Regions from separate parts of the Herbaspirillum sp. NPDC101396 genome, predicted to be linked through region 1. Evidence: predicted binding sites of a transcription regulator. Region 1 holds the regulator's gene; each other region holds the start of a gene.
The links. The regulator sigma-54, encoded in region 1, starts transcription at its own class of promoters, with help from an activator protein. The targets are predictions, from matches to a motif close to TGGCANGNAANCTGCTTT.
Positions count from the first base shown of each region.

Region 2: a site for sigma-54 is predicted at 1,224-1,241, ahead of glnA (type I glutamate--ammonia ligase). Genes of this name have one in related genera too.
Region 3: a site for sigma-54 is predicted at 1,431-1,448, ahead of ACIROY_RS09820 (CmpA/NrtA family ABC transporter substrate-binding protein). Genes of this name have one in related genera too.

Region 1 is NZ_JBIWNT010000005.1:86,106-88,307, reverse strand. Features, by position in the region: gene hpf (ribosome hibernation-promoting factor, HPF/YfiA family) at 1-224, opposite strand, end outside; gene ACIROY_RS17790 (RNA polymerase factor sigma-54) at 348-1,829, opposite strand; gene lptB (LPS export ABC transporter ATP-binding protein) at 1,863-2,202, opposite strand, start outside.
Region 2 is NZ_JBIWNT010000003.1:515,656-517,857, reverse strand. Features, by position in the region: gene glnA (type I glutamate--ammonia ligase) at 1-1,101, opposite strand, end outside; gene ACIROY_RS12050 (rhodanese-like domain-containing protein) at 1,473-1,937, shown strand; gene ACIROY_RS12045 (response regulator) at 2,034-2,202, opposite strand, start outside.
Region 3 is NZ_JBIWNT010000003.1:12,918-15,119, reverse strand. Features, by position in the region: gene ACIROY_RS09820 (CmpA/NrtA family ABC transporter substrate-binding protein) at 7-1,179, opposite strand; gene ACIROY_RS09815 (ANTAR domain-containing response regulator) at 1,617-2,202, opposite strand, start outside.

The DNA of each region.
Region 1 (2,202 bases):
AGGTCGTGTGCAATGCTCTCGGCATGCAGGTCTTTCCCCTTGATATGAACGTTTATTTCTGCCTTCTGGCGTTTTTCTTTTTCGGTCAGCTTGTCTACGCTGAGAATGACACTGATGTCGATCACATGGTCAAAGTGGCGCTTGATGCGCGTCAGCTTGTTTTGCACGTACTCGCGGATGGCGGGGGTCAAATCGAGATGATGGCCACTAATGGTCAGATTCATACAGCACTCCTATCGTGAGATTGCTGGAGGTTCTTACGCATTGTCCGGTTGCTTGCAGGCAGCACCAGAACAAAACACCCGAACTCAACAGAACACAGCAACGATGCTTTGCTACAGAAAAACTTACAGAGATTTGCGGAGATTCACCGGCGGAATTTTGAGCACTTCGCGGTATTTCGCGACGGTCCGTCGCGCCACCACCATGCCCTGTTCCGCCAACATATCTGCAATCTTGCTATCAGAGAGTGGGTTCTTAGGGTCTTCTGCTCCTATCAGTTGTTTGATGAGAGCCCGTATCGCAGTGGAGGAAGCTTCACCTCCGGTTTCTGTTGCGACGTGGCTGCCGAAGAAGTATTTCAACTCAAACATGCCATGCGGGGTCAGCATGTACTTCTGAGTCGTTACACGAGAAATAGTGCTCTCGTGTAGACCCAGTGTATCAGCTATTTCGCGCAACACAAGGGGTCTCATGGCAACGGCGCCATGTGAAAAAAAGTTGCGTTGCCTCTCAACAATTGCCTGGGCGACACGCAAAATTGTGTCGAAGCGCTGACGCATATTTTTGATCAGCCACTTGGCTTCCTGCAGCTGCGAACCGAGCGAGCCGTCGCCCTTGGCTTGCTTGAGTGCGTTGGCGTACATGGCGTTGACGCGCAGCCGCGGCATCACGTCGTGGTTGAGCAAAACCTGCCAGCCGTCCTTGGACGCTTTGACAATCACGTCGGGCACCACGTAGTCGGATCGGCCCGATGCAAACATGGCGCCGGGATGCGGATGGCACTGGCGAATCACGGCTTGCGCCTCGCGCAGGTCTTCATCGTCGCAACCGAGCGCTTTCTTGATTTTATTGAAATCACGCTGGGCGAACAGCGCCAGGTAATCTTCAACGATGGTCAGCGCCAGCCGGCGTGTGACAAAGGCAACTTTCGGCAAGCGCCGGACCTGCAGCGCCAGGCATTCGGAGGCGCTGCGCGCGCCGACGCCGGCCGGCTCGAAGCTCTGCAGCAGCTTCAGTGCAATGGTCAGTTCGTCAAGTTCGATTTCCAGTTCTTCGGGCAGGCGCGCATGGATTTCTTCCAGCGATTCTTCGAGATAGCCGTGGTCGTCAATCGCGTCGACGATCAGTTCGATCAGCGCACGGTCGCGCAAGCTGCGCACGGTCAGGCGGGTCTGCTCCTGCAGGTGTTCGCGCAGCGTGACGTCGTGGGCTTCGAGTTGCGGACGCGAGTCTTCGTCGTCGGGTGTCTTGCCGGTGCGGGCGACGTCGTCGAAGCTCCAGTCGGCATCGCCGCTCGCATGCTCGTCGCCGCTTGCACTGTCCTGCGGATCGCCGGCTTCGCCTTCCGCGGGTGCAGCGCTGGCGGCGCTGTTTTCGACCGGCTCCGCCTGCGCCGAAGACGGGCTGCTGAGGGCGCCGTCGGCAAGCAGCCGCACGGAATTGTCGAGCGCATCGTCGAGGCGTTCCAGCAGCGGATTGTCCGACAGGATCTGTTCCAGTTCCTGGTGCAGTTCCAGCGTCGACAGCTGCAGCAAACGGATCGACTGCTGCAACTGCGGCGTCAATGCCAGATGCTGAGAGGTGCGAAGCTGGAGGGATTGTTTCATTCAGTTTTCAGTTGGCAGCGTATTGCCTGCGGATTACATGCGGAAGTGTTCGCCCAGATACACGCGGCGGACGGACTCATCGGCGATGATGTCGTCAGGGCTGCCGCTGGCCAGCACGGTGCCCTGGTTGATGATGTAGGCGCGATCGCAAATGCCCAGCGTCTCGCGCACGTTGTGGTCGGTGATGAGCACGCCGATGCCGCGTTCCTTGAGGAAGCGCACGATGCGCTGGATCTCGATCACGGCGATCGGATCGATACCGGCGAATGGTTCGTCGAGCAGCACGAAGCGCGGATCGGTCGCCAGCGCACGGGCGATTTCGACACGCCGGCGTTCGCCGCCGGACAACGACAGTGCCGGGCTTTCGCGCAGC
Region 2 (2,202 bases), on a different contig from region 1:
CAGTGGATCAGGGAAACGTGTTTCGATACGGCGACCCTTAGGATTCGCAACGTGTGGAATACGGATCGATGCGGAACGGTTACGCGCCGAGTACGCCAGCTTGACCGGTGCTTCGAAGCCTGGAACCAGACGCTTGTACGAGTTGGTGCCTGGGTTGGTGATCGCGTTCAGCGCCTTGGCGTGTTTGATGATGCCGCCGATGTAGAACAGCGCGAATTCGGACAGGCCAGCATAGCCGTCGCCTGCGAACAGGTTCTTGCCGTCTTTCCAGACCGATTGGTGAACGTGCATACCGGAGCCATTGTCGCCGACCAGTGGCTTAGGCATGAAGGTCGCTGTCTTGCCGTAGGTGTGGGCAACGTTCCAGATCACATACTTCAGTGTCTGTGTCCAGTCAGCGCGCTCAACCAGTGTCGAGAACTTGGTGCCCAGTTCGTTTTGACCTGCGCCGGCCACTTCGTGGTGGTGCACTTCAACAGGGATACCCAGGGATTCGAGGATCAGGGACATTTCCGAACGCATGTCCTGGAAGCTGTCGACTGGTGGCACTGGGAAGTAGCCGCCCTTGACGACCGGACGATGGCCGGTGTTGCCGCCTTCGAGCTTGGCGCCGGAGCTCCACGATGCTTCTTCGGATTCGATCTTGACGAAGGAACCGGACATGTCCGCACCCCAACGTACGCCGTCGAAGATGAAGAATTCTGGCTCAGGACCGAAATAGGCGGTGTCGCCCAGGCCCGAGGACTTCAGGTAAGCTTCAGCGCGCTTGGCGATGGAGCGTGGATCACGGTCGTAACCCTTGCCATCGGATGGCTCGATCACGTCACATTGCATGAACAATGTGGTTTCTTCCATGAACGGGTCGATGTTGGCGGTGTTTGGATCAGGGATCAGCAACATGTCCGAAGCTTCAATGCCCTTCCAACCGGCGATCGAGGAACCGTCGAATGCGTGACCCGACTCGAACTTGTCGATGTCGAAGTGGGAAACAGGCACAGTTACGTGTTGCTCTTTACCCCGGGTATCGGCAAAACGGAAATCAACAAACTTGACTTCATTGTCTTTCACCAACTTCAAAACCTCTGCGGCCGTCCTTGCCATGCGAATCTCCTAAAACGAGGAAGTAGTATAAATTTGTACAATTTGGGTGATGAGCCGACTACGTGCGACTTGATGTGTGCAGCAAATACAACAGATAGTGCGCCAGAACTCAGGCGGGAATGATAGCAGATTCCATGCCATCAACTGCCTTGCGTTCATGCTTATGACATATTTTAGGGAGTTATTGACGGGTGGGCGTTTCCGAGCAGTGCATGCCAATTCCAATAATGAGCAATTATGGTGCAAATGAATATTTATGCACCAATAAAATGCGATTTATGTGAAATGCTTAATTTTGGTGCAAATACTCCGCGCTGCTGGCGTTGAAATAATAATTTAGGTATCTTTTCAGCAATTCTCAAAGGACTCTGATGACGACTTCCAACGAAATTCTTTCCACCGCCGCCCAACGCGCTCAGTCCGGCCAATTTCCGTATGCCGGTGCGGTAACGCCGCAAGAGGCGTTTGCCCTGCTGCAGGGCGACCCGGCCGTGAAACTGGTCGACGTCCGCACCAAGGCGGAACGCGACTGGGTCGGCCAGGTCGTCATTCCCGCCGAACAGCATCTCGCGGTGCAATGGAATCTCTACCCGGAAAGCGTGCCCAATCCGCAGTTCCTGGAACAACTGGGCGCTGCCGCCGGCAAAGAGACTACCCTGCTGTTCCTGTGCCGCTCGGGCGTGCGTTCCCGCCATGCCGCCAAACTGGCGACCGAAAGCGGCTATGTGCGCTGTTATGACATCCTGGAAGGCTTCGAGGGCAACAAGGACAGCGCTGGGCATCGCAAGACCATTGAGGGATGGTGCAAGGCCGGCCTGCCGTGGGTCGGGGCTTGAGTTGACTTGAATCGGGCGACGCCGCTCTGGCGTTCCTTCATCGCAAAAGCCAAACGGCCCGCATCAGCGGGCCGTTTGGCTTTTTGCAAACTTGAATCAGATGGATTGCAATTGCCGTTCGAGCACACTGACTTCAGCGCTCAGATCAGACGGCGGCTGCGCGCGATGCACGGCAATTGCTTCGATACGCTCCAGTGTCCTGACAATCTCGCCTGCCGCCATCGTCAAGGCAGCACCTTTCATCCGGTGCGCCAGCCTTCCGACT
Region 3 (2,202 bases), on a different contig from region 1:
AAACGCTCAGGCCTTGACCTTGAACGAAGCGGCGTAGGCTTTCGGATTCTTGCCGTCCCATACGGTGCCGTCCATCAGCTTCGATGTACGCATCACGTCCTTCGGAATGCTGGTCTTGGTCATGGTCGCGGCGTCCTTGTACAAATCAATCTGGTTGACCGACTTGGCCACGGCCAGGTAATCCGGATCGTCCTTGAGCAGGCCCCAGCGGCGATGCTGCGTCATGAACCACATGCCGTCCGACAGGTACGGGAAGTTGACCGCGCCGTCGTTGTAGAACTTCATGTAGTTCGGGTCGTCCCAGGTCTTGCCGAGACCGTTCTGGTAGCGCCCCATGATGCGTTGATCGATGACGTCCTTGCTGGTGTTGACGTAGGACTTGTCGGCGATCACTTCGGCCATCTTGTTCTTGTTGGCCAGCGAGGCGTCGATCCATTTTCCGGCCTCGAGGATCGCCGCCATCATGGCGCGACAGGTGTTCGGATATTTCTTGGCGAAGTCGAGCGTGGTGCCGAGGACTTTTTCCGGATGGTCTTTCCAGATGTCCTGCGTGGTGGTGGCGGTGATGCCGACGCCGTCGACGATCGCGCGGTGGCCCCAGGGCTCGCCAACGCAGAAACCATCCATGTTGCCGACTCGCATGTTGGCCACCATCTGCGGCGGCGGTACGGTAATGACCTTGGCGTCCTTCATCGGATTGATGCCGTTGGCGGCCAGCCAGTAGTACAGCCACATCGCGTGGGTGCCGGTCGGGAAAGTCTGCGCAAAGGTGTATTCGCGCTTGTCGGTTTGCATCAGCTTGGCCAGCGACGGACCGTCGACGCCCCCTTTGTCGGCGATCTTCTTCGACAGCGTGATGGCCTGGCCATTGTTGTTCAGGTTCATGAGCACGGCCATGTCTTTCTTTTGCCCGCCGATGCCCATCTGCACGCCATAGATGAGGCCGTAGAGCACGTGCGCCGCGTCCAGCTCGCCGTTGGTCAGCTTGTCGCGCACGCCGGCCCAGGAGGCTTCCTTGCTGAGCACGATCTTGATGCCGTATTTCTTGTCGAGACCGAGCACCGAGGCCATCACGACGGAAGCGCAATCGGTCAGCGGAATGAAACCGATCTTCACTTCTTCCTTCTCCGGTTTATCGGAGCCGGCCGCCCAGGCTCCTCCCGTGGCTAGTCCCAACATGCTCGCTCCCGTTGCAAGTCCTGCAGTCTGAATCAATTGACGACGCTTGAAATCCACTTCGTTCACAGCTTCCACGGCCTTGCTCGCTTGCTCTTTGAATTCCATCGCATTCCCCATTTGTTCGGCGGCAAAAAAAAAGGCGTCCCTTCGGCATGCACTGAGTCATGTCGAAAGACGCCTTTGTCTTGGATGGATCCGACCGCCATTGGCCGGATCGTTCATTGCGCAAACCTTGCGCTAATGCAGACGATTCAGCAAAGAGCGTGCCAAGCAGCTTATAAAACACTTAAAAGCCGCGCCGCTCATGGGCAAAGCGACAATCCGGCGTAACAGGTTTGAAAGGAAAGCGAGGGGAGTTTGCAAGCGTGGAGGCGCACCGCCTTTGTGCTGCGCACCAATTTGGCGGTGCATGCACGCCGCCGCATGCGGGAAAAGTGTCAGCCGAGCAAGTCTTCGACGTCCAGCAGGCGCTGGGCGATTTCCGAGAGCTTGAGGTTCTTGTTCATGGCCATGCTGCGCAGCTTTTGATAGGCTTCGTCCTCCGACAGCTTGTGGCGGGACATCAGCAGGCCCTTTGCGCGCTCGATCACTTTGCGTTCGGCCAGCTTGTGCTTGGTGTCGGACAATTCGGTCAGCAGCTTCTGCTCCTGGCGGAAGCGCGCCAGCGCCACGTCGAGCACCGGCTTGATGCGTTCAGCTTGCAATCCGGCCACGATGTAGGCAGTAACGCCGGCTTCCATGGCGGCTTCCATGGTGCTGGTGTTGTCGTCTTCGGTGAACATGACGATGGGGCGGCGCTCGTCGCGCGTGGCGATGACGATGTGCTCGAGCACGTCGCGCGCATCGGACTCGGCGTCGATGATGATCATGTCGGGCTGAAGCTGGGCGATGCGCTCGGGCAGGTACAGGTCGGCCGGCAGCGAGGCGATGATGTTGTAGCCGGCCTCCAGCAAGCCGATGCGCAAGGCTTTGCCACGCTCGGCCTGCTCCTGCAGGTCGGTGTCGGTCTCATCATCGGCATGG